3 regions of the Paenibacillus sp. FSL R5-0475 genome follow, and region 1 is predicted to be linked to each of the others. Evidence: riboswitches for the same ligand, from Rfam matches in the RefSeq annotation. Region 1 holds a riboswitch; each other region holds the start of a gene.

The links. Region 1 has a riboswitch for cyclic di-AMP ahead of MKX41_RS27330 (hypothetical protein). Riboswitches for the same ligand answer to the same signal wherever they lie in the genome.
Region 2: it holds a riboswitch for cyclic di-AMP, as region 1 does, so the genes downstream of both, MKX41_RS25160 (C40 family peptidase) here and MKX41_RS27330 (hypothetical protein) in region 1, are expected to answer to the same signal.
Region 3: it holds a riboswitch for cyclic di-AMP, as region 1 does, so the genes downstream of both, MKX41_RS19615 (TrkH family potassium uptake protein) here and MKX41_RS27330 (hypothetical protein) in region 1, are expected to answer to the same signal.

Annotation. Positions count from the first base shown of each region.
Region 1 is NZ_JBBORK010000001.1:6,096,766-6,107,081, reverse strand. It holds gene MKX41_RS27355 (histidine kinase) at 1-795, opposite strand, end outside; gene kdpC (potassium-transporting ATPase subunit KdpC) at 995-1,603, opposite strand; gene kdpB (potassium-transporting ATPase subunit KdpB) at 1,659-3,692, opposite strand; gene kdpA (potassium-transporting ATPase subunit KdpA) at 3,709-5,385, opposite strand; gene kdpF (K(+)-transporting ATPase subunit F) at 5,398-5,475, opposite strand; gene MKX41_RS27335 (hypothetical protein) at 5,608-6,018, opposite strand; cyclic di-AMP (ydaO/yuaA leader) riboswitch at 6,209-6,398, opposite strand; cyclic di-AMP (ydaO/yuaA leader) riboswitch at 6,819-6,984, shown strand; gene MKX41_RS27330 (hypothetical protein) at 7,118-7,609, shown strand; gene MKX41_RS27325 (hypothetical protein) at 7,626-8,135, shown strand; gene MKX41_RS27320 (hypothetical protein) at 8,175-8,627, shown strand; gene MKX41_RS27315 (hypothetical protein) at 8,726-8,917, opposite strand; gene MKX41_RS27310 (ABC transporter permease) at 8,952-10,241, opposite strand; gene MKX41_RS27305 (ABC transporter ATP-binding protein) at 10,234-10,316, opposite strand, start outside.
Region 2 is NZ_JBBORK010000001.1:5,601,161-5,611,476, forward strand. It holds gene MKX41_RS25120 (ATP-binding protein) at 1-1,323, shown strand, start outside; gene rluF (23S rRNA pseudouridine(2604) synthase RluF) at 1,313-2,014, shown strand; gene motB (flagellar motor protein MotB) at 2,114-2,932, opposite strand; gene motA (flagellar motor stator protein MotA) at 2,916-3,719, opposite strand; gene MKX41_RS25140 (hypothetical protein) at 3,926-4,219, shown strand; gene MKX41_RS25145 (4a-hydroxytetrahydrobiopterin dehydratase) at 4,448-4,735, shown strand; gene MKX41_RS25150 (c-type cytochrome) at 4,827-5,183, opposite strand; gene MKX41_RS25155 (GNAT family N-acetyltransferase) at 5,311-5,796, opposite strand; gene MKX41_RS25160 (C40 family peptidase) at 6,054-6,545, opposite strand; cyclic di-AMP (ydaO/yuaA leader) riboswitch at 6,551-6,692, opposite strand; gene MKX41_RS25165 (C40 family peptidase) at 7,052-7,480, opposite strand; cyclic di-AMP (ydaO/yuaA leader) riboswitch at 7,534-7,672, opposite strand; gene MKX41_RS25170 (hypothetical protein) at 7,887-8,717, opposite strand; gene MKX41_RS25175 (M1 family metallopeptidase) at 8,729-10,316, opposite strand, start outside.
Region 3 is NZ_JBBORK010000001.1:4,381,996-4,392,311, reverse strand. It holds gene MKX41_RS19645 (DnaD domain protein) at 1-1,024, shown strand, start outside; gene dnaI (primosomal protein DnaI) at 1,043-1,999, shown strand; gene MKX41_RS19635 (YqzM family protein) at 2,166-2,321, opposite strand; gene trxA (thioredoxin) at 2,680-2,997, shown strand; gene uvrC (excinuclease ABC subunit UvrC) at 3,119-5,071, shown strand; gene MKX41_RS19620 (CPBP family intramembrane glutamic endopeptidase) at 5,160-6,845, opposite strand; cyclic di-AMP (ydaO/yuaA leader) riboswitch at 7,160-7,341, shown strand; gene MKX41_RS19615 (TrkH family potassium uptake protein) at 7,476-8,771, shown strand; gene MKX41_RS19610 (potassium channel family protein) at 8,785-9,453, shown strand; gene MKX41_RS19605 (LysR family transcriptional regulator) at 9,525-10,316, opposite strand, start outside.

The sequences.
Region 1 (10,316 bases):
CTGTCCACGTCGGATGTGGATCGAGCCATTCCAATAATACTGCGCAGATACCAACACTTTTTCTGCGATCCCCGAAGCTCCCTGCAGCCCTTGTTCTTCCCGGTGTTTCTCCAGCGAGTCATTAACATCCTCAGCGACCATCCGAAGTGCCAGCTCCCGCAGCTTGCTTAAATTACCCTTATTAAAAAGCGATCTCTGCTGGCGTTTACCTAAATGTCCATCGGACAAGCGCTGAAGTATCTTTTCTGGAGTCACATCAATTAGAACGATATCATCGGCAAGGGTAAGCACCTCAGCGGGAAGAGAATGCTCTACCTCAATCCCGGTCCATTTCCGTGCCAGATCCGCAGCACCTTCTAGTTCGTATACATTTACAGTTGTGATGACACTAATCCCATTGCTCAATAAGTATTTGATATCGTCCAGTCTTCCAGATCTCTCCGCACCCTCGCGATTCTGGTGGGCCAAGCCATCGGTTAGCACAACTTCTGGATTACGTGCCACAATAGCTTCTACATCAAGATCCTTCTTCTCTATATCTTTCTGAAACCAATGAATACTTGGTATCCGTTCCAAATCGCCCAGCTGATCCTTAGTTTCTGGACTCTGATTCGTCGAAACCGCACAGATCACAACATCAATTCCCTGTGCTTTTAGCGCCTGGCCCTCACGCAGCATCTGATACGTTTTGCCCGACCCACTGACCGGACCGATATAGATCTTCAGACGTCCCCGATGCAGCTCATAGATAGAGAGCAGCAGCTCCTCCGGCGTCTTCCTCCGGTATGTTCCCATCAAGACCACTCCTTAATAACCCCGATCATGCATGTACCCTTCTGTTCCAAGAAGAAACGACATTGTCGTCCTTCAAAGATGACAGCCGTTTCTCGTAGAAATATAAGAAAGTATAATGTGAAACTTATACTTTCTTATATTTTAGAAAGCAAGATATCCCTGCCCGATTCTAGAGATCTGGCAGGGACATTTACTATATTTATTTGTTCGCTAGTTTCACTAGATCCATGTTCAGCTTCAACACATTGACCCGTTCTTCACCAAACAACCCTAAGTCACGACCCTCGGTATGCTTATTTACGAGCTCTTCCAGCTGTTTCGCAGGAATACCGGTTAAATTGCTAATCCGAGGAATCTGCACCATAGCTGAAGCTGGTGTGATATGCGGATCAAGCCCCGAACCCGAGTTGGTGACCAAATCAACTGGCAATTTGTTCACGGGCACATCCGGATTATCGAGCTTCCACTGCGTAATGAAATCCTTTGTCCGCTGCAGCATATCCGGATTGGATGGAGCGTAGTTATTGGACCCTGAGGCTTCTGCTTTATACTCAATACTAGACACACGACCATGAAATAGTGCTGGGTTCGTAAAGTTCTGCCCAATGAGTTCCGAGCCTACAACTACTCCAGCATCATTCTTAAGCAAGCTGCCGTTCGCTTGCGACGGCATTAGAACCTGGGCAAGCGCTGTAGTTGTCAGAGGATAGATCACTCCGCAGAGAACAATAAATACTAAACTTAGTCGCACAATAATAAAGAAATAAGCACCTTTCGATGATGATAACTGCTCTTCAGTGTCCTCCATGGCGTTTCCGTTATTCACGATGCTCTCACCCTTTCAATGATTAGTCAACACGTCGTTAAATCCATACACTTACGATCATATCAATGAGCTTGATGCCAGCAAATGGAACAACCACTCCGCCTAGCCCATAGATAAATATATTACGTCCAAGCAGCTTCGTAGAGCTCATAGCTTTATACGACACACCCTTCATAGCCAGTGGGATGAGCAGCGGAATAATAATCGCATTAAATATTAAGGCGGATATTATAGCCGAGCTTGGCGAGCCTAGTCCCATTACATTCAGGGCTTCCATTTCAGGAATGGCGAGCATGAACATCGCCGGAATAATAGCGAAATACTTCGCGATATCATTCGCGATACTAAAGGTTGTTAACGCACCCCGCGTCATCAGCAGCTGTTTACCAATCGCTACGACCTCTATAATCTTCGAAGGGTCGGAGTCCAAATCGACCATATTTGCTGCTTCCTTAGCAGCTGTAGTGCCGCTATTCATGGCTAAGCCCACATCAGCTTGTGCAAGGGCAGGGGCATCATTTGTACCATCCCCGGTCATCGCAACCAGCTTGCCCTCGTTCTGTTCGCGGCGAATGACTGCTATTTTATCCTCAGGTGTACTTTCAGCGATGAAATCATCTACCCCCGCTTCACGGGCAATCGTAGCTGCGGTCAGCGGATTGTCACCCGTACACATGATGGTCTTGATCCCCATTTTCCGCAGCTCATCAAACCGCTCTTTCATGCCTGGCTTAACGGTATCCTTCAAGTAAATAAGTCCATAGATTCGATTGTCTACCGCAACCGCTAACGGGGTCCCCCCCATCCGGGCGATGGCATCAGAATTACTGTCGAGGTTCGCGGGAATGACACCGCCTTTCGACTGTACCCATTTCTTCACGGAGTCTACCGCACCTTTGCGTACGCAGCGTCCATCTTGCAGGTCAATACCACTCATCCGAGTTTCGGCCTTAAACTCTACGAATTCGCCACCTTCAGCAAGCTTGCTGTCATAGCTGCGTTCCAGCTTTTTGGCCAGCTCAATTACAGAACGTCCCTCAGGCGTCTCATCCTTTAGGGAACTGATGGCCGCCCATGCCGTAAGCTCCGCTTCGGATTCATTTCCGACTGGTACAAATTCACTCGCCATCCGGTTCCCAAAGGTAATCGTACCGGTCTTATCTAGGATCATCGTATTAATATCGCCAGCAGCCTCAACGGCCTTACCAGACATCGCGAGTACATTAAACTGGGTCACCCGGTCCATACCCGCTATTCCGATTGCGGATAGCAGTCCCCCGATAGTTGTCGGGATCAGACAGACCAACAAGGCGATCATAACCGGAATATCAAGATCAACACCTAGATAAGTTGCAATCGGCCGCAAGGTCACTACTACAATCAAGAAAATCAGCGTCAGACTGATCAAAAGCGTATTTAGCGCAATTTCATTCGGTGTCTTCTGACGTTTCGCCCCTTCAACAAGAGAGATCATTCGATCTAGAAACGACTCACCAGGATCACTTGTAATTCTGACTTTAATCTCATCACTGACGACCCGTGTACCGCCTGTAACGGAGCCAAAGTCCCCACCAGCCTCCTTGATTACAGGTGCAGATTCACCTGTAATCGCTGATTCATCTACGGAAGCCAGCCCTTCAATCACCTCACCGTCACCAGGGATGAGTTCTCCCTGACTGACAATGACGATATCTCCTTTACGCAGCTCGGAGGAAGAGACTGTCTTCACCGCTCCTCCAACCAGTTTGTTAGCTGTGATATCTTGTTTTGTTTTCTTGAGCGAATCGGCTTGGGCTTTCCCCCGGCCTTCTGCCAGTGCTTCAGCGAAGTTCGCAAACAGCACTGTAAACAGCAGAATGAACAACACTGTGATATTGAAGCCTATCGATTGCTCTGCATTAAAATATCCAGGAGCCAGCACCATGAGGAGGACAATGATCGTACCGACCTCTACCACGAACATGACGGGATTTTTGATTAGCGTTACTGGGTTAAGCTTTATAAAACTATCCTTTACAGCGCTAAGGAGTATGGGTCCCGTCAGCAGCTTTTTTCTTTTTACAGTACTCATCTTATTCTCCCTCTTCCTACCGTAAGGTTAGATATTCTGCAATGGGGCCGAGTACAATGACCGGCAGGAACGTCAACGCACCGATAATCACTACTGTACCAATCAGAATTCCCGTAAACAGTCCATTGTCTGTGCGGAACGTGCCAATCGTCTCAGGAACCGGCTTCTTCTTAAGCAGAGAACCTGCTACCGCCAGCATTGCAATGATAGAGACATAACGACCTAGCAGCATGACAATCCCGGTTGTGACATTCCAAAAAGTTGTATTGTCTGCAAGCCCTTCAAATCCTGAACCATTGTTCGCGGCAGAAGAGACATATTCATATAACACTTGGCTGAGTCCATGGAATCCAGTGTTCGTAATCGCCCCTTGCCCCAAATCGGTCAGGAACGCAGCTGCGGTTGGCACAAGGATAATGAACGGATGCACAAGGATCGCTATGGCAATCAGCTTCATCTCCTTGGCCTCTATTTTCCGTCCGAGGAACTCCGGTGTCCTGCCGACCATGAGACCGCACAGGAAGACACCCAGAATCGCATACATCAGCATATTGATCAGTCCGACACCTTTACCACCGAAGACATTGTTGAGCATCATCAGTGCAAGAGGCGTAATGCCTCCCAGCGGCGTCAGCGTATCATGCATATTGTTAACACTACCTGTCGTAGCTGCGGTTGTTACTGAAGTAAACAAGGAAGACTGCGGTATGCCGAAGCGCACCTCTTTACCTTCCATACTACCTTGTGAAGATTCTATTCCTAGTGCATTGATCGCCGGATTGCCTTTCGATTCAGCATAGAAGTTTAGGCTTAATAGCAGAACAAACAAGGTCATCATTGCGGTAAAAATTACCCAGCCCTGACGCTTGTTCTTGGCAAACAATCCGTACATATAAGGGAGCGAAGCTGGCAGCATCCACATAGAGAGAATCTCTAGCACGTTCGTAAGTGGATTAGGGTTCTCAAAAGGATGCGATGAATTGGCTCCGAAGAAGCCGCCACCATTGGTGCCCAAATGCTTGATCGATTCCAGAGAAGCTACTGGACCGATAGCAATTTGTTGCGTTTGCCCCTCTAGTGTAGTGACTTCAAGCGATGGTTTGAGTGTTTGCGGCACATGTAGTCCTACCAGTACCAATGAAACCAGCAGAGCTAGAGGAATGAATACACGAATATGTGCTTTAACGAAATCCTCGAAGAAGTTCCCGACTGATTTCCGTCCTGTGATCCCTCTGACAAAGGCAACCGCAACAGAAAATCCGCTCGCTGCAGACGTGAACATCATCATCGTGATGACAGCCATTTGTGAAAAATACGAAAGTCCCGTCTCCCCGCTGTAATGCTGCAGGTTTGTATTAGTCATAAAACTAATCACCGTATTGAACGAAAGCGTCTGTTCCATATCCGCAATTCCATTCGGATTTAGCGGTAAACCCCGCTGCAATCGAAGAAAGATATAGCTGAAAGTAACCAGTACGATATTCGTTAAAACAAAGCTGAGCGCATACTTCTTCCAGGACATACCGTCACGTTTTTTCAGGCCGATCAGCTTAAAAATTCCTTTTTCCATACCTCCAAACCATCGATCCGTACGGTTCGGTTCATTAGAAAACACATAATATAAATACGTGCCCATCGGCTTAACCAGCAAGATGAGAATTACGATTACAGTAACAATTTGCAAAATGCCCATGAATGCCCCTCCTTAAAATTTCTCCGGATGAATCAATGCATAAACCAGATATATAAACAGCAGTAGGGTAACAGCGATTACTAGAATCACAGCTTATCCCTCCCCGTATCCTCAACTACACCTGCACACCAGCGCATAAATCCATAAAACAACCCGTAAATTACAGCTAACGAAGCCACCATATACAGATCCATCATATCTTCCGCACTCCTTCTTTTATCCTTAATGAGGTGATCTATCTACCAGAAAATCAGCATCACCGCTGTGGGAATAGATTACATAACTCGCGCCAAGTCTTTTATAGACCAATCTAGGATTTATTGAGCTTGTAATTACAAAAATCGGCTGTGTCGTCCAGGTACGGCACATCTGAATGTAACGGCAGCATAACGTAAAGCTGCTCTCGAACAGATATACCCGGCCTACCGGAAACGGCGGGCGAAACCAAGTATTCTGATGGCGGGTATCAACTAGAATAACTTGTTCAATCCCCATCTCTTCGAGTAGGGCCTTCTCAGGCAAGTTGTTGGTCAATCCGGCCATCTTAATGCCTCTGAATTTTAGAAGCTTAATAAAATGTTCGCCTGCCTTCGTTGGCGCACATACCAGTACATATTCATTCTGATCTGTCATCTCTTATTCTCCTCAAATGCTTTGCTTGTAAGATCAGAGCTTGATCACCCTGGTCTTGAAAGAAAAGCTACCGCTAATGATGAATATAACGACCTCTTCGTGAGGTTTTCCATAAATGCTTTGCTTAAAAAAGCACAGCAAAAAGCCACAAAGGATTCTCCTCTGTGGCTCGCTAGCGGTCACATTGCACTCATCCTCTCTCCATACGCTTACGAGGTTAGCTGTCGGATTCGGGCGGTGAGAGTCGCCCTACCTGTATAGATGCGAGCTCACTGGCATCTTCTACAGGATTCACCCCATAACCGGCTTCCGACTCTCACATCGTCTGCCGATTGTTGGTTCCCCCGCTTTCCTTATCGGAAATTAAGCGGATCAAATATTCGATTGTTGTTGAAACAGGAGTAATCATACCCTTATGCAGGAAGTATTGTAAAACCTGATTGATGCCAAAATAATGCAAATTAAAAACTATTTTCGCATTGGATAGCGCTTACTTGATATCCAATCTCTCTATATCTCTTGTTTACTCGAGTTTCAATCCATTAGCGAAAAACGGTCATACCATGTGATTTTATTCACCACAATTAGTGAAATCACCAAAAATCGCCTTTATAAGAAAGGGAACAAGAAAGCGAGATTAAGCGAGGAAGCAGCCCGATAACTCGCAATAAATACCTATTTGGTTCCCTTTTTCGTCGTAGTAGGCAGGATTTGGTTTAAATTGCGCTCAAAAGAACACTTTCTGTTTTTACAGAAACACCTTGAAAAGAGTATGATTCGGGTTGAATCTATTTCACAAAATACATTCAACGCTGAGTTCCTGCATTTGCAGGGAACGGGGGAACCATCAGGCCACATGGCCTACTTGGGGTGAATCCGAAGGAGACTGTTCAAGTCTCACATAGGTAGGGCGACTCTCACCGTCCGAATCCGACAGCTAACCTCGTAAGCGTAAAGAGAGAGACCCTTGATCCGCCACGCTTTGGCACAGGTGTGTGTATACCTGTATTCCAAAACCGCAGCAGAGGTCCTCCTCTTGCTGCGGTTTTTGCGTTACCTGAATCTATAGGGTGATAGCATGCTGGACGGGGTGAAAGGAATGAAACACTATTATTGGGGAACTCAGCAAGGGCTACTTGAGCCGATAAGTCTAAATTATGTTTGCTTTGGAGCGTTGTGGTTCGAAGAGGATCATCACAGAACTATTATCGGCTATGCTTTTGGTCAGAAGCAGATTGAATCACTTCGTCATTTCAGCAGCCCATCTACCTGTGAATACTGTATGGACCGAACAGTTATATACGAAATATATAAAAATATCCGAGAAAAGCAACAGCTGCAGGATTGGTCAGCACACCAACGTTTTCCGTGGCTCACCGCTTTTAAGGAACCGTGGAAAGACGTTGCAGTCGGTTGGTACGTAATGAGATCCCGCAACACCTTTCCCTTACATTTATCCGTTATACGCAAACAGAAATTCCGACTATGGCTGGAGCATGCCGCAGTCTGTGAGAATGAAGCTGAAATGCTCGCCTGTATAGAGAAGGCTAACGTCATTCACCATGTAAATCTTAAGCTTTTGGAAACCTAAGGAGGAGAAATCTGTCATGGACCAGCGAAGACTATCTCGCATAGAAGTATTCGTCTTTGATTCACCAGAGCCTATTCACTATGGAATGGAGGCTGATCAAGACAGCCGTTATGGCATCCTGAAACTTACCTGTAAAGGAGGTAGCAGCTGGGGGGCATGTCTTATCTCTGCCAATACCAAAACTTTCGACCTTATTAAATGGAGTTCTTTTCTCAGAATGATATACCATTGCCGGCTAGAGGAAGCGATAGATAAAGTACGTACCCATGGTTCAGAGTGGGATCAGACTCAGTTTGAGCTAGTGCAAGGTGCTTTACAGGATTTAAAAGCCAAGTTGCAGGGTAAATCCTTGGCAGGGCACATTGAGCAAGGTCGTCTGTACAGAGCTGTCGCTGGTGGGAGAGATTCCAAAGGAGGGCGGCTATATTATAAACCATCCAGTGTAGCGCTTCAAAAACATAGTTATCCAGAACCTGATACCGCCGAGCTTATCAACAAATCCATTTCTTACTTTTCTTTATTATAAGTTCATCCCATAACCCATTCTGAAAGGATCGTGTTTATCATGCCTGACCCCTTACCTTCCGAATCACCCCGTAGAACTATATTTGCAGAGTGTGTTCAAAAGTGTACGAATGATATCTATACGCTCAGTTCCATGTTGTTACAACAATCAGTAGAAGCCGAGAAGGTTACTATCCGTACTTTTAAAGAGCTTCATAAAATATTCCGTCAAAAAAGCTTCGACAGCCAGCTATTCTCTATCGAAGCTTACCGCTCTTGTATCCGACAATGCGCCGATTATTACGCACGCCGGTCTCTTCTGTCTGCCAAGACATTGCCTTGGGAGGAACAGCTTATAAAAACGATGTGGTATGGCCTAAAGCTATCTTTACCTCAAATAAGCATCATTCTGCAAAAGAGTGTTCCTGTCCTAAAAGCACAGCTTAGGCGTGTGCGGGAGCAACTGACTGCTCAAGAGGATTTGCTGCCTAGTGGTAATCTATCCGTTGTCTAACTCCCTCAACTATCTTCCAAATAACTTTTACGATACATACACAAAAAATAAAAAAGCCACGGCATCTGCCGCGGCTTCCTTTCCCTATTTCCCTACTATTACGCTTTACTCTTACGAGCCTTTCCGTACATCCACAATCCCGCAATCATCCCCACCATGGCAATCCCAGTCAATACACCCTGAGTGAAATCCATTAAAGTGGACCCATTGGTCGAGAGCATTCTACTAACCGTAGCCAGAGATACCGAACTCATTAAAAGCATCATATTGTATTGTTCACTTTTAGTCATGATTACCACTCCTTAAAAGTTTATATGAAGCCACTTAGATCTTGTAAGCCTTCATCGCTTTTCTGATCTCTTTAATACTTGGACGTTTGCCGTACATCAATACGCCTGTGCGATAGATCTTGGCAGCCAACCATCCAAAGATGAACGTGGTAACAAGCAGGATGGCTAATGATACAATAACTTGCCAGATCGCTACTTCACCAACACCAATCCGGAGCAGCATGGTCAATGGAGAGGTGAACGGCACATAACTCGCTACCTTAACCAGCAGAGTGTCCGCATTGGAGATACTGAACAGTGGAACATAGAATGCTACGAAGCCTAACATCATAATCGGCATAACCGCTTGACCAAGATCCTCTGTACGGCTGACAATTGAACCTACAGCTGCATACATCAAGGCATAGAGGAAATAACCTAGTACATAAAGAACAATTCCATAAAGCAACAAGTTAATATTAAGCTGGCCTAAATCCAGGTCTAAATCTTTCAAAATCGTTGCATTATGCGGAAGCTTAAGATTGACAACTACCGCTGCGATAATGACGCCAATTTGTAATAATCCTACTAAGAAGACACCGATAACTTTACCGAACATTTGCGCTAAAGGTGAGGCACTTGTAATCAGAATCTCCATGATCCGTGAGCTCTTCTCTGAAGTAATCTCAGCTGCGATCATATTACCGGTCATCATGATAGACATGAAGAACAGCATAAGCATGGCGTATACAATGACGTAATTAATAGGTGGAGCGGATTCCTGCGACGCATCCTTATCTCCCGCAGTCCCATCAGGGTTGAGCTGCTGAGTAGCTATCTGTACCGGTGTTGACATAGCAGCAATCTGCTCCTGCGTCAGCTTGTCGCCAACGACGAACTGGGTGTTGACCTGCTGAAGGGCATTTTGGAGATAGATTTGTACATCGCCCTTCAATTCACCATTCTCACTATGATAAGTAACGGGTGGAAGTCCTTCACCAGTCGGTTCTGCAAAAGTAACATACCCTTCTACAGTCCCTTCATCTAAAGCTTTCTTTAGCCCCGCATCGTCGGCAGAAGTATATTGCACAACTTTTGCCTGCGGCATTCCTTCAGGTGAAGTATAAGCCTTCAACAACTCTGCAGCCTGATTTCCATCTTCCGCGATCACAGCAATTTGAGTCTCTGCGTTTGTTGTAGAATCTCCCTTAAACTGATCGATGATGTACGGAAGATTCATCCCAATGCTGAGCAGCAACACTAGAATTAACGTAGTAATCATGAATGATTTCGTTCTTACTTTATTTTTAAAGGTAAAGCCAATAATTGTCCCCATCTTATTCATGAGATTCACCCACCGCTCTGATAAAGATTTGATTTAACGTTGGTTCCTTAATTTCAAAATGCTCCACTTCACCCT
Region 2 (10,316 bases), 500 kb from region 1:
CTGTTATTACTTACATTATTCTTGTTATGTAGTTACATACTGTCTGGATTTGTTACTCGTCCTATTCAGGCGATACTTGCCAAAGTGAACGATGTAGCTAAAGGGAAATTCGAGCCTCCACTTAAGGTAACTAGCCGGGATGAATTAGGGCAACTGGCACTACGAATCAACGCTATGACGGCTCATCTCATGCAGCGCACTAATCGACTCAAACAGACACTGGAAGAGAACCGAGCAGTTAAGGAGCATTTGGAATCGGTTATTAATGGAACCTCTGATGCGATACATACCATCGATATGGACGGCCGAATTACTAGTACGAACAGAGCCTTCGAAGAGCTGTATGGATGGAGTGCCAAAGAGGTGCTAGGGAATAAGCCTTACCTTGTGCCTGCGACAGCGCTTAAGCAGGAGGAAGAGCGGCTTGATGCGTTAAAGAGTGGTGCGGTTCTACCACCAATTGAAACCGTAAGACTTAAACGTGATGGAACAATTGTTGAAGTTAGTGTTAGTACCTCAGTGATTCGTGATGAAGACGGGTACCCACATTCCTTTATTCACGTCTCACGTGATATGACGGAACGTAACCGAATGGAGGAACTGCTTAGACGCTCTGAGAAGCTGACTACAGTTGGCCAATTAGCCGCGGGAGTAGCCCATGAGATTCGTAATCCTCTTACGACGCTAAAAGGATTTCTGCAGCTTCAACAAGAAAAGCAGATTTTGGTCCCCCTCCATATTGAACTGATGTTGTCCGAGCTCGAGCGGATTAATCTGATCGTAAGTGAATTTTTGATTTTGGCCAAGCCTCAAGCTGTTCATTTTCAGGAAAAAGATGTGCGGGATATCCTTGGTGATGTGGTTTCTCTATTAGACAGTCAAGCTCATTTGTTTGGGATTCAGTTTAGTGCGACATTCTCTGAATATCCATCCACCGTACATTGTGAAGTGAACCAGCTAAAGCAGGTGTTTATTAACATCGTCAAAAATGCTATTGAAGCTATGCCTGATGGTGGTGTGATTTCAATGGAGTTAAGAAATACCTTGGATTCTGTCTTCATTCTTATTTCAGATCAAGGCGAAGGAATTCCTAAGGATATGCTGCCTAAGCTGGGTGAGCCCTTCTTCACCAATAAGGAGTCGGGAACAGGCTTAGGGCTAATGATTAGCCAACGTATTATTCAGGCTCATAAGGGTCATTTGGAAATACAAAGTGAAGTGGGTCAAGGGACAACTGTTATGATCAAGCTGCCTGCAGCTGGTACGGATACCCCTTGGCTTAATATTAAGGATGAACGGAGTGAAGGACAACGTGAGAATTAATAAATTCATCAGTGAGACAGGGTACTGTTCACGCCGTGAAGCAGATAAGCTGGTGGAAGGTGGTAGAGTTACGATCAACGGAGAACCTGCTGTGCTTGGCAGTCAGGCCGTTCCAGGCGATGATGTGAGAATAGATGGTGTTGCGCTTGAAACATCAAGCCAGACGGTTTACATTGCGTTAAACAAGCCAGTGGGTATCACTTCAACTACAGAGCAGCATATTAAGGGGAATATTGTTGATTTTGTAGGTCATCATGAGCGAATCTTCCCGATTGGGCGACTCGATAAGGATTCAGAAGGATTGATTTTGCTTACCAACGATGGGGACATCGTTAACAAGATTTTACGGTCCGAAGGTCGGCATGAAAAAGAGTATGTTGTTACTGTAGACAGACCGATTACGCCATCATTTATTACCGGCATGTCCAGTGGCGTAAAGATATTAGGTGAGAAGACGCTACCTTGTGAGGTCACTCGTATTACAGAGCGTGTATTCCGTATTATTTTGACGGAGGGTAAGAATCGTCAGATCCGCCGTATGTGCAGCGCTTTTGGCTACGAGGTTAGAAAGCTTCAACGCATTCGGATTATGAATATTCGTCTAGGGGCATTACAAACAGGAGAATGGCGTGAGCTGTCTGCTGAAGAGAAGCAAGAACTTGGAGCTACACTGAACTACGAACTTCTATAACTTAGAAAAGCCTAGATTTGAATACAATGTATCAAAAAAGAGCTGTTCCATCGGTCTAAGACCTTGGGACAGCTCTTTATGTTTGTAATAGGATAACCATTATTCATCGGAAGGAGCAATACCTGAGAACTCTTTGGTTTCTTGATATTTACGAATAATGGATACTTCAACCCGGCGGTTCTTACTTCGTCCAACAGCTGTTGTATTTTCAGAAATGGGGTGGTATTCCCCGTATCCAATCGCACTAAATTTCCGTGGATTCAGGTTCGTATTTGTTAGCAAGATCTTCATGAACTGAAGGGCGCGATCGGCGCTCAGGTCCCAGTTGGAAGAATAGTCGCTATTAGAGATAGGGATATTATCGGTATGTCCTTGCACGACTACGTCATAATCCGGGAATTGCTGCAGCATGGTTGAGATGGACTTTGCTAATTGCCGAGAATCATCTTTAACTACTGCCTGTCCGGATGCGAACAACGCGTTATCACTTATCGTAATCATAAGCTGGGATTGATTGAGCTTAGTACTGAGTAGATCGGTAAGGCCGTTCTTGCTGATATATTGATCAAACTGCTTCTTAAGCTTCTCTAAATCCTCTTGTTCCTTTTGCCGCAGCTTAGCCATTTCTGTTTGTTCATTTTTCTTGGTTACTGATTTATCCATTTGATCATTTTTTCCTAAATCCTCTTGACTCTTAGATGGCATTGCCGCCCGCTCTTCAAGAACACCTGTACCGCCATTAAGAGCAGAACTGAAGGCTTGACTCATCTCTTCGAATTTTTTGGCATCCGTTGCACTCATAGAATACATTACGATGAACAAGGCTACCAGAAGGGTCATAAGATCAGAATAAGGCAGTAGCCACGATTCATCGGCGTGTTCTTCATGCTCTTCGTGTCGTCTAGTCTTTTTGCTCACCCGATCCACTCTCCTTCTCATCATTTAACTTAGCTCGTTCCGAAGGTGTCAGGAAGACAGCAAGCTTCTGATTGATGGCAATAGTGGATACACCGGATTGTATGGACAAAAGACCTTCGACCATCATCATTCGAACTTCAATTTCACGTTTGGAAAGTCGTTTTAGCTTATTGGCAATAGGATGCCATAATACGTAACCTGTAAAGATACCGAGTAGTGTTGCGATGAAGGCAGCCCCGATTGCTGCAGCCAATTTGTTCATATCACTCATATCAGCCAGAGCGGCTATAAGTCCGATAACGGCCCCGAGTACGCCAAGTGTAGGAGCATACATACCTGCTTGTGAGAAAATGAGTGCGCCTGCTTTATGTCTATCCTCTGTGGCGTGGATGTCCTCCATGAGAACATCGCGGACAAAATCCTGATCATTTCCATCAATAATCATCCGCATGCCATTTCTGAGGAAGTTATCTTCTATTTCATCGACTTTCGACTCAAGAGCCAGCAGACCTTCACGCCGTGTAATAGAAGCCCACTCCATGAACATAGTAATTAATTCGGATTTACTGATTAATTTCTTTTTGACAAAAATCATTTTAAACAGACTTGGAATCTTCTTGACCTCCGAGAACGGAAAGGCCATAAAGATGGAAGCTGCCGTACCCACTAAGATAATAACGTAAGCAGCAGGTGTGGCTAAAGCGTGAAGAGGAGCGTGCTTGAGGATCATACCCCAAATAACTGCAACTAGACCAAAAATTAAACCAAGTATTGTTGAAATTTCCATTATGCACCTCGTCCATGAGATTATAAGATGTGTTCCGACAAAGCCGCGTATATCATCCTTGAAACAGCGGCAAGGCACTCTGTTCGAAACCGAATAACGTATATTCTTATTTATCGACATCATTCCGTTTTTTGTGAAGTCATTTTTTCGGCTATAATGGATAAGGTAAGTAATTATTCATCTGTGGAGAAAACGGAGTGATACATGTGGGTGTAAAGCATGGTAGAGATTACGGTGAAATCCTAACGGATTTGACTGAGGCTGTCGGAAGAATTTCCGATGGGTACTTATTTTTTGAAATGGATCCAGAAGAGTGGCAAGAATTGCCGCAGGAATCCAAGATGGAGGTATGGGAGGCACTGGCTGAGGATCTTTTCTTCGCGCTGGGTAATGAACCTATGATTGAGGTGGGGAGCGGCGTTATCATCTACGATAAGGACACGCACCGCATTAATATTTTAGTCGGAGAAGAGGATTTAGCCTCTGTTGTTTTGATTTAAGAAGAGGGGGCGGCGGGGCGTAATTTGCCCGTAGTTAGTAGCCCGTGTTAAAATTGGTGTAGCCGAGTTATAATCGCTGGGATTCTTGAATACATTTAATCGAAAATATTGCCTTTATCCTGGCACATCCCTTGGACCTCAGAAGCTAAGGGATGTTTTGTTTAACGAATATGACGAGTAAAGGGACCTGCGGATTTTACTGCAATTTTTAGTAAGGGAGGAAACGAATTGTTATTTACGGAAGAAGAACTGCGTGAGCAGATCAGCAAGCTGGAAGGTTGGAAGCTGGAAGAGAATACCATGGTGCGAAAATATATGTTCAGCCAATATATGAAGGGTATTGCTTTCGTTGATGAAGTAGCCACCATTTCAGAAGCCTTTGATCACCATCCACATATTACGATTAATTATAAGACAGTGACTTTACGACTGAAATCAAATGAGGAAGACGGTATTACAGCTCTAGATATTCGAGAGGCACATGAATTTAATGAAGCCTTTGAGAAAAATCGTTAGTGTCACCCAAACTCATAAATAAACGCCCGTGCGCAGATAGTGAACTATCTTCTGGCACGGGCGTTTTTAGTTGCTTAGGTAGTAGTTACTGTTACTTTTTCTCTGAGAGCCAGAGGGCGACGTTTGCAATCTCCTCAGGGGCTAGCTTTTCTTTAAAGGAAGGCATTTGACCGCGTCCTTTAGTGACGATACTGTAGATTTCTTCAGCATCATGCTGACCGCCTTCATTTTGAAGACTGGGTCCAACTCCACCTTGAAGCTGATCGCCGTGACAGGTGATACAGCTGGCTTTCACGGTTGCTTCGGCCTTTGCCGCATCCAATTGGACTTCCGGCATCGTCGGTTTATTCTGTTCAGCTACCTCTTCTTTACCTGGAAGTGTAAACATAAGTACTACCGCAAAGGCACAGGCGGCAAAAAACAAACCGCTCATGATCCATTTCTGCATCCCAGTTCGTCCCTTCTATGTAAGCTGCTCCCTACATTATAGCTCAAGGTGAAGCGTTATCATAGGGTTTGTGACAAAAAAATGAACGATAATGCCATCAAATCATTGAAAAATATGGAATTTAATATTATTTATCATAGACCATGCAATAAAAAGGTTTGTTTCCTGTGGGGGTTAGGCGCTCATACGTATCGGTAATCGTAAATCCACACTTTTGGTAAGTTCGGATCGCCCGCTGGTTCCAGGTCAATACCTCTAGATCAATCTCACGCTCAGGATAACGAAGCAAGGCTGATTGCACGATTGCATCCATGAATATTTTTCCTAGACCTTGACCGCATAGATCAGGGCGCATGCCAATCCCCAAGCGAACAATACCTTCCATTGGAAACAACTGCGCGAATCCACACAAAATCCCTTGCCCATTTAATATGGAGACATATTGCTCATTCCGTAGCTGCGGGTCACCGAACTCGATTCCAAGAGCCTGCATTTGCTCCCACGGCATCCAGCCGTAAATATTATAAGGGGCAGTGTAATCCCAGTTGCAAATCTCTTCCGCGTGACTGGTCTCCATAGGCGCTACATGAAAAGTAACAGAGGGATTTATCATAAGGTCAAGGACCTCCTTTCACGGGGGGGGACTTAAAATGTCTTATATTTCTAGCTTAAAATACTTATGGTCCTTATAAGGACATCGAAGGCGTTTATGCTTGTAACTAATTATATACAAAAAGAGGCATGGTCGACTCAGAAATTTATGAAGATTATTGTTTTACAAATTCTGAGAGGGGTAAATACTAAATAAGACAAAAAACAAGCTCTTCCCCAAGAATCAACATCTTGGAAAAGAGCCTATGTACGATTTACTTATTGAACATCATCATTATCTTCTGTCTCAGAAGCAACAGAATGATAAGCATCTGTGCTCATAATTCGTTTAGCACCGATGTAGCGTTTCACGTAGTAGCTATCACTCAGGGAGCTAATCGTTACACCGCGTGAGGAAGATGCGTGTGCAAACTTGCCTTCACCGACATAAATACCGACATGGGAGACACCCTTACCACTTGTATTGAAGAATACAAGATCTCCAGATCTTAAATCATCTTGGGAGATAGCAGTACCCATTTGATACTGGGAACCTGATTGGTGTGGTAGGTTTATACCAATTTTATCAAATACATACATTGTAAATCCGGAGCAATCAAATCCATTTGTGGAGATGCCGCCGGATACGTACTTAGTTCCGATGGTCTTGTCGATCACTTTATCCATTTTGGAATCCGCGAAAGCGCTTCCTGCTCCGATGGTGAAAATAATGGAAAAGCTAAGTACTGCTGCTGCTAGCTTCTTCTTCAAAAGTTTATACCCCTTCCGGATGCCTACGAGGTTAGCTTAAGGGTTCGGTTGAAGGTCCCCTATGACCCCTCTAAAAATGGAGGTCAATTCACCCAAAGTTGGTTCCCCCGTTTTCCTAATAGTTAGGAAACTCGGCTGATACTGTTGATTAGGAATAGCTTGTAATCAATACATGACAAAACCTTTGTAAATAACAACTTAATGATTACAAAAATGTTACTAAAATCTTACTGCAGTTATTGTAACAAACAGAGTGCCGCTTGGCAATCGTTTTTAACATAATCATGCAGAAAAATTCGTTTTTTTAAAGACAAAATGCATATGTAAGCGATAATATTAAACTAATTTTTATATTTATTGAAATTTTTATCAAATAAAAGTGTTTAAAGTCCGTTCTAGAGGTGTAAAGAATATAATAAGGCAAAAGAAAACCTGGATTCGATTAAGTCAATAATCAAACCCAGGTCTATATAATGTAATTGTGAGGTTATAGTTGTGGGGAAGTATTAATCGTAGGCTATAGCTTGATATGAGGAAGTACTCATTACTCTTTTAGCACCAACGTAGCGATTGGCCCAGTAGGACTGGCTAAGTGAAGTGATGGTCACGCCATATGAAGATGATGATTGTGCGAATTTTCCGTTTCCAACATAAATGCCGACATGGGATACGCCGTTGCCCAATGTGTTAAAGAAAACTAGGTCACCTGAACGCAATTTGCTTTTGGCTACAGGAGTTCCAACATTATATTGAGCTTTTGAAGTACGGGGCAAAGAAAGACCCACCTTCTTGAATACATACGTAGTAAATCCAGAACAGTCAAACCCGGCAGTGTTAGTGCCTCCGGTTTTATAGGCAACTCCAATTGTCTTTGAAATAACACTGTCCATCTTAGAATCTGCAAAGGCACTTCCTCCACCAATAGAGAACGCCATCACAAGTCCTAGCGCCGCAGCGACGCATGCTTTTCTTAAATTCTTCAAAAAAATTGTACCCCTTCCAATGCCTGTGAGGTTAGCTTAAGGATTCGGTAGAAGGTTCCCCTATGATCACTGCAAAGCGAGATCAATTCACCCAAAATATGGTTCCCCCACTTCCCGGTGCAAGGAATTCGGCGTTTTATGCACCAGATAGTGACTTATCGACATGACTACGACAAATACATGAAGTTATGTAGAAATCGTTTCAAATGATTACAAACTTGTTACCAATGGAACAGGACTTATTGTAACAAAGTCTTTACGATTTTGCAAATCCTCATAATTTGTCTATAACGCGAAAGAGTCCCAGCTCCTGATTTAGGAACCGGGACTCTTATATTATGTTCTGTAATGCTTCAAATTATTGTGGAAATGCTTTACTGTGCCATAGATGATATTGAGCTGAAATTCCCCACATTTTGAAGAGTGTTGAGGGCAGTGATGAAAGTTGACGAATAAGAAGTGCTGGTAGGCCAGGACAGAAGATACCCGTTATTCCGCACACTAGCAAAAGGATCAGGCCTGCTGCACCAAGTATGATTGAAATTCCTATTGCCGGAATCAGCGACTTCAAGCAAATGAATAAGGAGGAGAACATCCCCGTGCCGCTGGTATACCCAAACTGCATATATAGAAGGAACAGGCGCACGATAAAGATGTATATAAGCCATGCCAATACGTATGGAACTAGATGAAGTAACAAAGAGTAGTTCAGAAAGGAGGACAAGAATAGCCCGTACATTTTTGGAGCAAGCCAGTATAACGGAAGTAGAGCCAGCGCCCATTCGATTAGACTGAAGATAAACACTGGAAATCCATAAAGCTTCATACCTGGAAAAAAGAACAGGCCACGCTCTCCTTTTCGCTCCTGATGGAGTTCATGCAGTAATCCTGCCCTTATGAAGGGGGAGAGTAGCAGTCGTAAGACAACAAGCCCTAGGAACATCCATAACCAAGTACGTATCGCAGGATCTGTGTTCAAGCTGAACTGCCCTTCGACATAATAGAGTAGTCTGCCCATTCCGCTGCCCCCAGCGTCTTTATCTGGATAACGTAGTAGAATTGGAACGATAGCAGATCGGATGAAGCCGTACATAAAGTAGCCCCAGAGCAGTCGGTAGATGAAGAGCAGAATCAGAATATAAAATTGCTCCTTCATGCTTTGCCAGCCGCGGGTTATCGATGTTCTCACAATCATTCACCTCACCAGACAAGAGTTCCGAGCACGGTTTCAACTAGTTTAGTTACACTTAATGTCCAGCGGGAGAGCGTTTTGGGCTCTATTTCCGCCAGTCTGAAGTTATTAAGATGTTTGTTTTCTAACAGAATGGTATGCTCAGGATCAACCTCAGCAGAGAGCAGAAGCTTATCGCTTAACAATTGGAAGGTAGTCTCTGCTCCTTCACCGCTCCAGAACCGCTCTGTAGCAGAGCCATCGGCGAATGTGAATTTAATGGGAACGTCAACGTAATGGCTCCCTTTGTTTGTAATCTTTACTATGGATTCATAGCTCTGAGCATCGCTGTTGCCATTCTTTTTAATCGTAATCGTATCTACTGAGAAATCAGGAGCACCACCACCATAAATATAATCTTCGAAATAAGGCTGCCATGATTTTTTGGTTACCTTCTCAATGACTTTTTGAAAGTCAGACGTAGTGGGGTGCTGGAAACGGAATTTACGTGCGTAAGTGGACATGATGCTGTTCATTGCCTTAGTGCCTACTTGGCGTTCAATATCCTTAAGTACTAGCTTTCCGCGAATATACACATTCCGGCTATAGGATTCTGCCCCGGCATATTTCCATGTTTCTAAATTTAGCGGCTCTGATTTGGTCACCAAGCTGGACTGAAGAGGGAGATTCGTTTTGATGCCATATTCTTGCTCCATGAGTCTGTCTTCAGCATAAGAAGTGAAGCTTTCATCTAGCCAAGCCTCTTCGAATTCATTGCTGGCTACCATGCCGTAAAAGTATTGATGGCCAATTTCATGAACGACGGTTCTTTCAAGTGAGGTGTCAGGAGATGAGTCTGTGGCTCCAAACGCTGTAATGAGTGTTGGATACTCCATTCCTCCAGCCCCATTCCCCTCCTTAGGCGGAACGATAATAGACAGAGTCGAGTAGGGATAAGGACCATACCATTTGCTGAAGTAGGTCAGAGCTGCCTTAGCGGCCTGAAGGTATCGTTCCTTTAAGTCTTTGTGTAATGGATCGAGATAGACCTTAATCCGTACACCAGGCACTTCTGGCGTAGAGAAGGCTTCTTCGGCTACTGTAAAATCAGGGGATGCCGCCCACGCAAAGTCATGGACATCGTCAGCGTAGAACTGATATATTTTCTGATCTTGCTTTAGCTTGGCATTCTTCACAGGAAATCCGGTCGCAGCTACCGTGTAGTCGGAAGGAACCGCAATCGTTACATTAAAGATGCCAAAATCGCTGTAAAACTCAGAGGTGCCGTGGTACTGATGCAAATCCCAGCCTTCCTCCTTAACCCCACGTGTGCCCATAGGCTCGTATACACTAAGTTTAGGGAACCATTGCCCAGCCATCACGAAATTGCCGGATGCGCCCATACGGGCAAATATTTTGGGGAGCTGAACCTCGTACTGGAGTTTAAGCGTGACACTTTCTCCACCATTAACCGGCTGTGGGAGATGTACCTTTAGGAGTGTCTTATCGTTGACGTTACCATCATCGGGTTGTACAAATTGCACTCTTTGCATTAGTGATGTTCCTTCTGTTGTGCGCAAATCGGTTAAAGTCATACTTCCGAAGCCATTCTCTGGC
Region 3 (10,316 bases), 1.7 Mb from region 1:
CGTGCCTTTTTATGATATTTTTCAACTTAATACACATGTCATTGATTATGAGCTGGAGCAGGCACTTGCAGAAGTAGCCACTGTGCGTCAGCCTGGTATGCGTGAATCTGGAGAACAAGCGATTGGATATAGTGATATTATTTTGCGTTTTCCAAGAGAGTCCGTGAACCGGGCTCATGTAGAAAAACTGCGTTTTGACCATACTCAAATGGGTGTTATTAACTATGTAGCTCATAAGTACGAACTCAGTCCGCAGGATTTATGTCGTCTGCTGGATGAAGATGGCGTGTTCTCACCGGATGGCGAGGTTATTCTGGATGCACTGCAATATAAAGCGAGCCAGCATTTCAGGCAGGATATGAAACGACAAGAAAAGCGTGAAGTTGCTGCTGCTAAGGTTGTTTCCATCCGTTCCAGTGCCTCTGAAGAGAATGATGATTCTATAGCACCACCGGAGCAATCTGTAGAGATGGAGTATTATGTAGAAGTACCACCACAATTTTTGTCCAAATGTGACATCCACCAATATAATATGATGCTGCGGAACGAACCTTATACGCGGCTGCTTCAAACTTTTTTCCCAGGTGCAGTACCCAGTCATTTGATGGATATGTTCGAGAAAATAGATTTGAACTATAAGCTAAGCGGTGAAGTAATCAATGTACTTATTCATTACTTAATGACTATGGTAGCCTCAGGTGGAGAACAGCGAATGAACCGCAATTTTGTGGAGGCTATCGCTTCCAATATGCTGGTTAAACAGGTGAACACCTACGAAAAGGCTGTAAAATATATCAGGGATCAGTCCAAAGTGAAAGGCAAGGGAGCTACAACTAACACGGCGGCAGGATCTCGATCACGTTCATATGCTAAAAATACAGGTCGATCCGCTAAACCGGAAATTCCGATTGTGCTGGACGATGGAAGTGCCGGAACGGTATCGGAAGAGGAATTCGCGGCGATGATGAAGAAAGCTGCAGAAATTAAAGCCAACAAGAAAAAAGGCGTTTCCCAAGCGCCGTAATGAAAGAGAGGTGGAACTATGGAGTCTATGGGCGATGTGCTTCGTTCGATTAACAATCCAACTCTACGGCAGCGTCAACGCGATCTTGAACAGGAGTTATTCAATCATCCGCTTGTGAAGGCATTACAGTCTGAACATCCTGAGTTAGATGATTCGCGACTGCGGCTTCATATGAGCCGCCTGTATCAATATGTAGAGGAAAGCCGCCACTGTGCGAACTGTCCGGGTCTGGAGAAATGTCCGAATGATTTCCCTGGTCACTTTAGCAAACTTACGGTCGAGAGCGTGAATGGTTCGGCGGACTTATATGAGCGCAAGACGGCATGCCGGCTTAAAGTGGCACAGGATAATCAGGATAGCATCCGCAAACGTATCCGTAGCTTTTATGTGGACGAGCGTGTGCTCAATGGCGGTTATGATGAAATAGATATTATGGGCAAGGATCCACGCCGGGTCTCTGCTGTTAATAAAATATTTGATTATATCACGAGCGTTAAAGAAGAGGGTCTGACCTCGCGCGGGATTTATCTACATGGGACTTTCGGAACAGGCAAAACATTTCTGATGTGTTACTTGCTTCATGAGCTTGCTGTTGCCGGCTATACTGGAGTTATCGTATATATGCCAGATTTTATCGAGGATTTGAAGTCGATCATGATGGACGGCCAGAAGATGAAGGAAACCGTAGATACGTTGAAAAACTGCGATTTACTTATTTTTGATGATATTGGTGCGGAGAACTTGAATCCATGGGCGCGTGATCATGTGCTTGGTGCGATTCTGAATTATCGGATGAACCGTAAGCCAACCTTCTATACCTCAAATTATCCGCTCGATGGTTTGGAGAAACATCTTAGCTTTACGAGCAAGGATGGCGAGGAGATTTATAAAGGTCAACGTTTGATGGATCGTATTGCTCCTTTTGTGGATGTTATTCCACTGCATGGGGAGAATCAACGGGGGACGATTAGATAAACTCGAAATATTCATAACCGTAACATTCAAAAGAGCAGCGATTCTCCTTTTATTGGAGGATCGTTGCTCTCTGTTTTTTTCTTATTTACTCTCAAAAAAAGAAGCCGCCCCCTAAGTAGCATTTACTACTTTTGAGACGGCCTCTGTTTATATTGCGATGATTCCCTTACTCCGAAATGAACTTAATGATAACCATGCCGAAAAAGACAACGGTCATAAATGCAGTCATTCCGAAAAATCCATTCATTAAATCGCCTAGATCATTGCGGGGTTCTTCGTTGATATGTTCTCGTGGGTCCCGTGCTTGCGCGTTGACATCCATAGCTTCTGCCTCCTTACAGGGACAATGCCTGTATTGTTAAGATGCAAATTGAGTTGACCATTATGAAATAAGTCATTGACATTTAATGCGCTTTCTTAGAGTATACCGAAAGGCTGGGGAGATTGTAAAGAAAAGAGTAACGTAAATAAAATTAGTTTGAGAGCAATATAATTGTATGTGATATATAACATATCCCTTAAAGATATGTTATACTGGAATTGTCTCGGTAAGTGGTAATTTGGTTATCATATTACATGAAACAATTTATTAACTTATATTTTCGGAGCAGCTTCCATAAACTAAGCTTTGGTTTAGAGTGGAGTAATGTTTCGTAAAACTTTAGAGGAGGAACAATATCATGGCTATCGTGAACGTGTCTGACCAAACCTTCAGTAACGAAGTGGAAGGTCAAGGTACTGTAGTAGTAGACTTCTGGGCTCCTTGGTGTGGTCCTTGTAAGATGATTGCTCCAATCTTGGACGAATTGTCCGCAGAACTGGGAGACAGCGTGAAGATTGCAAAATTGAATGTGGATGAGAATCCGGAAACGGCTTCCCGTTTTGGCGTGATGAGTATCCCAACCCTGATCTTCTTCAAAGACGGTCAACCGGTAGATAAAGTTGTGGGATTGAACTCCAAAGAATCCCTGAAAAATATCGTAGCTAAACATCAATAATTGTTAAATGCTACTGTTCGGGCCTCGGCCCTGCCGCTCAGCGCCTTCGGTTCATTCCGGAGGCGTTTTGTGTGCTGAATGCCAATTAATTATGGGTCCAATTTAGCTGGAGGGGATCATTTTGGACAATATCCGCAACAAACTGGCTCTATTACCCGACCTGCCCGGGTGCTATCTGATGAAGAATGAAGAAGGCACCATTATTTATGTGGGTAAGGCGAAGGTGCTTAAGAACCGGGTTCGTTCTTATTTTACAGGCAGTCATAATGGTAAAACTCAGCGGCTTGTCGCTAACATTGCTGATTTCGAATATATTGTTACGTCCAGTAACATGGAAGCGCTCATTCTCGAGTGCAATCTGATTAAGAAGCATATGCCGCGTTATAACGTACTTCTGAAGGACGATAAGACATTTCCTTATATCAAAATAACGAATGAAACTCACCCTCGGCTTGAAGTCACACGCCGGGTGATTAAAGATAAAGCAAAATATTTCGGCCCTTATCCTAATGGTTATGCTGCACAGCAAACGAAAAAGCTCCTCGATCGTATGTATCCGCTCCGTAAATGTGGCGTAATGCCAAAGGAAGTCTGTCTTTACTATCACATGGGCCAATGCTTGGCGCCGTGTGAGAAGGAAGTGCAGAAGTCCGAGTATGAGCAGATTACGCAAGATATCGCTGCTTTTCTGAGCGGAGGTCATGATGCGGTTAAGAAGGATCTACAGCAGAAGATGCAGGAAGCTGCTGAGGAATTATATTTTGAACGGGCGAAGGAACTGCGGGATCAGATTATCCATATTGATGCATTGATGGAGAAACAAAAGATTAACACCACAGATACTAAGGATCGTGACGTATTTGGTTATGCGGTAGACAAGGGATGGATGTGTGTACAGATTCTGTACATGAGACAAGGGAAGATGATTCAGCGCCACTCCTCTGTCTTTCCGTTCTATGGGGAAGCCTACAGTGACTTTATGTCTTATGTGACGCAGTATTACAGTGATAATCCTGCTCTGCCGCAGGAGATTCTTCTGCCGGATGTGCTTGACGAGGAAGCAGTGGTTGATAAAGAAGCTAAACCGGCGATTGTCATTGCTGCTCCAGCCGAAGAAGATCTACAAAAGGGGGAAGATACCCCCGAATCGCCTGAAGAAGTTGAGGCCCGTGAAATGGCCGCTGCGGAAGCATCAGCAGCAGGTGTCGTTGATGCTGCAGGTGGCGCCTCTATTCTACAGGAGTGGCTCGGCACCAAAGTGCTAGTTCCACAGCGTGGCCTCAAGAAGCAGATGGTCGGTATGGCCTGCCAAAATGCTACAGTCGCAATCGACGAGAAGTTCCGGCTTATTGAACGAGATGAAGTACGTACCTCTGGTGCTGCAATGAGCTTAGGCGAGAGCTTGGGGCTCGAACGCTTAAGCCGGATCGAGGCGTTCGATAACTCGAATATTCAAGGGACTAATCCGGTTTCTGCGATGGTTGTCTTCATTGATGGCAAGCCCGCACGAAAAGAGTATCGTAAATATAAGGTTCGTACGGTGGTGGGTGCGGATGATTATGGAACGATGCGCGAGGTCATCCGGCGGCGGTATGAACGGGTGCTGAAAGAGAACCTGCCGATACCAGATCTTATCGTAGTCGATGGTGGTAAAGGGCAGATATCCTCAGCTATTGATATTCTGGAGAACGAGCTGGGGTTATTCATTCCGGTCTGTGGTCTCGTTAAGGATGATAAGCATAAGACGGCTCAGCTTTTGGTTGGAGATCCGCCAGAACCTGTCGCTTTGGCTCGGGATAGTCAGGAATTTTATCTGTTGCAACGGATTCAGGATGAGGTGCATAGATTCGCCATCACCTTCCACCGTGAACAACGTGGGAAGTCCATGGTTACTTCTAAACTGGACTCCATACCAGGTATAGGCGAGAAGCGGCGCAAGGCGCTGCTTAAGCATTTCGGATCACTAAAGAAAATTAAAGAAGCCTCCATAGAGGATTTTAAATCACTTTCTATTGGCGAAAAGCTGGCTAGTCAAATTCTTGAGGCGCTCAAGGATGAAGAGCCAGCGACATAGGCATTCGAAATACTGGAATGATGTATACGTAAATATAAAAAAGGTGTCACAGCAGTTTTCTGCTGTGACACCTTTTTTAATTATAGGTTTAAATTACAGATGTAGGTTCAACCGGCTTAGGTTCTGATTTCTGCGGTGGATTAAACCGATAGACGATGTAGGCGACTATGAACGGCATGATAATCGCGAAGATACCAGCCCCTACATTCACGCTTTCCTTCATAAAGATCAGCGTAGCGCCCATCAGAATGCTGTCAAACACGACGTGACTGAACATGACGGCAATAAAGCCGTAACGAAGGAATATATAGCTAAAGAGCAAACCGATCACGGTCAGCTCAATAGGACGGGAACTGATGGGGTAGATCGGATACAGCGTATGGCCAAACGCCCAAACCAGCGTGGTGATCAGGCAAGCAATGAACGTGCTACGGAATACTTTTTTCAACATAGGAATTCCGAAAAAACGATAAATGGCTTCCTCGGATAAACCAGCGAGCCATGCAACGATGGGCAGCAGCCAAGCATATCTCATGTTGTAAGGAGATTGAGTAGCGTCAGTAGTGGACCAGTTCTGCAAGGTAAGTGATAATACGATGAACATAAGGGTCTGCACCCCTAGCAGCACGAATGCCCAGACGTATCCAGCCCGGATACTATCCAGAACATATTTTCCATAGCCAGGCTCTTTAGCACGAGGCCATGGGTTCATCCCCTCTTCTTTTTTCCATAGGCCGTCCCCTCCAACTAAAGAAAAATAGAGCAGGGAGGACATTAGGAGGCTATATAAGGCATAAATGATGAACATTATGACGGAAGTTATCTGAGCCTCGAGTCCTTCGCCTGAGGATTCAGGGAGCATATTATAGGTGCTGATCATCATGATTACAAAATAAGCTGAGCTTAGGAATATTCCACGCTTAAAGGAGGTATGTTCTCTTCTAAGTATGCTGTAGATGAGTGCCAGAATTCCTAAAGCTAAAGTAGGCAAACCGTAGCCGAATAAAGTAAACTTTTCCGCGAGAGAGGTCTGGTCCTTTACATAGGAGGTATGCCAGGCTGGAGCGGTGAATCCTGCTTTAAAGCTGGATACCTGTTCGCCAGTGAAATCGAAATAATAGTGTAGTAAGGATTCGCCGATCTGAACGGAACGATCTGTATACACGAGCCCGTAGTTTCCCGTATTCGATTCAATTTGCAGCTTGGCGGGATTTACATCCCATTCCTGAAGCCAGGGACGGGCAAGATTTTCTTTTTGTGCAAGTGATAAGGTAGTACCCTTGTCCTCTTCTATTGCACTGGTGGATACATTGTTTGGTAATACGGTACCTGATCCTTCTGCACCTTGTGTGAAAGCGACAACTGCACCAGTATACATATTGAGGTCAACAGAGATCAGTGGCTCTTGTTCCGCTGAAGGACTAAGTGTTACACGAAAGATGTCAAAAGGATATCGTTGATCCAATTTCTTTTTTGTATAGTCCTCCAAAAGCTTCTCGCGGGACATATAACCATAAAAGGAAGAGTCCGTATCGTACAGTACATTCCACTGATCGGTTGGTGCTTTGGTGTAGTTCAGCTTTTGTTCTGCGAATGATATGGCTTTGTCGCGGGCTTCCGCCTTGCTGATGACAGTAGTATCTTCCCCGGCAGGGCTATTTAGCACCGAGGGAGCAATTTGAAACATAATAAATAGAATAAGACCGATAATGCCCGAGATGATGAGCCTCTTGGAGAGGGCACGTTGCTGTAAGGGCTGGCCAACGGGATTCATGTAACGCCTCCTTGTAAACTGACAATGTTATGTTCCATTATAGTATTAGTGCCATGATAGTTACAAAAATCATCGTATATTCTTTTTATGGGTAATAGAGATATTATAGAATAGGTAGCTGAATATATACCATGAATTTAAGGTGATTATTTCTTCATTTTTCATGAAAATCGATGCAATTGCAGGGAAAACACGGAAAAGTGATGAGAAAAGGCACTCTTAGTGGTACATCCTCTCCAAACCGCATTTTTCATATGAATCACCATTAATAGTGTCTTTGTGATTTATCGAAATAACATATATAATTTGTATGCAATTGTATATAGCCGAATTTCAGGTGAAAACGGGGGAACCATAAGAAGTAATGAAAAGATGAGTATACGCCATAGGCGTTGTCTTTATTCATCAGGGGTGAATTTCGTTCTAGGAACGAATAGGGCAGCCTGCACAGTCCGAATCCGTCAGCTAACCTCGTAGGCTAATTTACTGCAGGAACCAAGGGTAGCATTGGTTTTCCAGTGCTTTTTTTGTTGGAATTCTTTAAATTTTGATAAGAGGGTGAGCGTAGTGGCTTCACAGTTTCGCAGGGTTTCTGAATCAAAGTTCCTGAAGCTCTCTCCGCCTCAGATTATGGTGCTTGGTTTTGCATCGATCATTCTGATTGGAGCCTTGCTGCTTATGCTTCCCATTTCAAGTACCAGTGGGAATGTTGTGAGTTTTATTGATGCGTTGTTTACTGCAACATCGGCCACCTGTGTGACAGGACTTGTGGTGCTGGACACCGGGACGACATTCACCATTTTTGGGAAAACCGTAATTATGGTGCTTATCCAGGTTGGTGGCTTAGGGTTTATGACAATGGCGACCTTATTTGCCATGATGATGAAACGCAAAATTTCCTTGCGGGACAGACTGATCCTTCAGGAAGCAATGAACCAAGGCTCTATGGAGGGGATTGTTCGACTGATCCGGAGAGTACTTATTTATTCCTTGGTCATCGAAGGCTGTGCAGCGGTGCTTCTGTCCTTACGCTGGGCGTTTGATATGCCACTGGGAAAGGCCATTTATTTTGGAATATTTCATGCGGTGTCTATGTTTAATAATGCTGGATTTGATATTTTCGGGGATTTCCGGAGTTTAACCGATTATGTATATGACCCGCTAGTGAACATCGTGGTGATGTTTCTGATTGTCTCTGGCGGTATTGGTTTTATTGTCATGTCGGATCTGGTGGAGTTTCGTGTCAAACGTAAATTATCTTTGCATAGCAAAGTTGTACTCTCCACCACTGCAGGGCTTATTCTTATCGGCGCTTTGGTTATTTTTATATTTGAATTTACGAATCAGCGCACACTGGGGAATTTAAATTTCGGCGGCAAAATATTATCGGCATTCTTTCAGTCGGTATCGCCCCGAACCGCTGGCGCCAATACGGTGGATATTGCCGGACTGCGGCAAGCCTCACAGTTCTTTATGGTTATTCTTATGTTTATTGGTGCATCTCCAGGATCAACAGGTGGCGGGGTCAAGACTACAACCTTTACGATTATGATTGGTGCAGTAATCGCGATGCTGCGCGGACGTGAAGATGTTGTACTGTTCCGTTACCGATTGGCGCAGGAGCGTATCTATAAAGCGTTGACGTTAACATTACTCGCTTTGCTATTGGTCCTCACGGTGTCGATGTTACTGTCCACAACAGAGGATAGTAATTTCTTAGCGATATTATTTGAGACGACCTCAGCTTTTGCCACGGTGGGACTAACCATGGGGCTGACACCTGAACTGTCTATCTTCGGCAAGATTCTGATCTGTCTGACCATGTTTGCAGGTCGGCTAGGTCCATTAACATTAGTGTATGCGCTTGGACCTAAACAGGGTAAACCATTGTATAAGCACCCAGAAGGTAAAATAATTATTGGATAGGAGTTAATCCGAAATGAAAGCACAGCAATTTGTAGTAATCGGTTTAGGCCGCTTTGGCTCAAGCCTTGCACTTGAGCTGATGGAAATGGGCTACGAGGTGCTCGGCATTGATCACCATGAGGAGCGTGTGGAGGAAATGAGCGATCACCTGACGCATGCGGTAGTGGCTGATGCTACAGATGAAGGAATTATGCGCTCGCTTGGCGTACGGAACTTTGACTGTGGGATTGTTGCGATTGGCGACAATATGGAACGAAGTATTCTGGCGGCGATTTTGTTAAAAGAGATTGGAGTCAAGCAAGTAGTAGCCAAGGCGATCTCGATCCTTCATGGTCGTGCGTTGTCCAGGCTGGGCGTGGACCGGGTTATTTTTCCGGAGCGGGATATGGGCATTCGTGTAGCACATCAGCTCGTGACACCCAATTTGCTGGATTATATTGAACTGTCCAAGGATTATAAAATCGTCGAGCTGACCGTTCCGTCTTGCATGAACGGGAAAAGCTTGTCAGATTTAAATACAAGAGCGAAATATGGCTGCAGTATTGTTGCCCTGAACCGGGAAAGTGGAATTATAGTGGCTCCAACGGCACATGATCATTTGAGTGAGGGCGACGTTATGGTACTTATTGGTTCTAATGAAAGTATTGATCGATTTGAGGATGAAGTTGTAAACCAAGATTAAATAGATAAGCCCTCCGTTCTTTACATGGGACGGAGGGCTTTTTTAATTAAGGCTGCACGCAGAGGTATGTACTATTTCTCTCGTTCCGTCAGAAACATCTCTTCTGTGACCTGCACGAGGCTGCGGGCCGCTGTGCTAAGACTCCCATCGTCACGGTAAATCAGACAGGTAGTTCGCTGAGTCTGCTCCAGCTCCTTAATATGCAAAGAGACCAGGCCACCGCCGTTTAACAGCTGCGGACGCAGATAAGACTTGGGCAGTAACGCTGCCACATTGACTGTCGGCAGCAGCCGCACGATGGCTTCGAAGGAGTCAATCTCCATCCGAACGTCTGGATCAATTCCACAGCGCTGGAACAGATCGTCTGTTAGACGGCGGTACCAGGTGCCTTTGGAGAAAAGGATCATAGGCAGTCGGGACAGATCATCCATGGTTAGCTTGACAGATTGATTCAGAGGATGATGCTCAGAAACAACCAGTCGAAGTTGATCCTCAAACAGAGAAATACAGCGCAGTCCAGGTTCTTGAATAGAGGAAGCGATCAGACCTATATCTGACTTTCCTTCACTGACAGAGGAGACAATTTCATGTGTTCGGCCTGTGATTAGCTTCAGCTCCGCAGTTGGGTATTTCTCCATATATGCGTTAACTAGTGGAGGCAGAGTAGTCTGCAGTGAGGTAAGTGACGCTCCTAAGGTGACGAGCTTAGGCTCGCCTTCTTTGTATTTAGACAAAGCCTCCAGAAATTTAGAGCGCTGCTGCCGTTGTTCAAGTGCGTAGGAATAAGTAAGACGTCCAACCTCGGTTAACTCCAGTCGCTTGCCATAACGATTAAATAGCGCGACACCCAGCCGTTCTTCCAG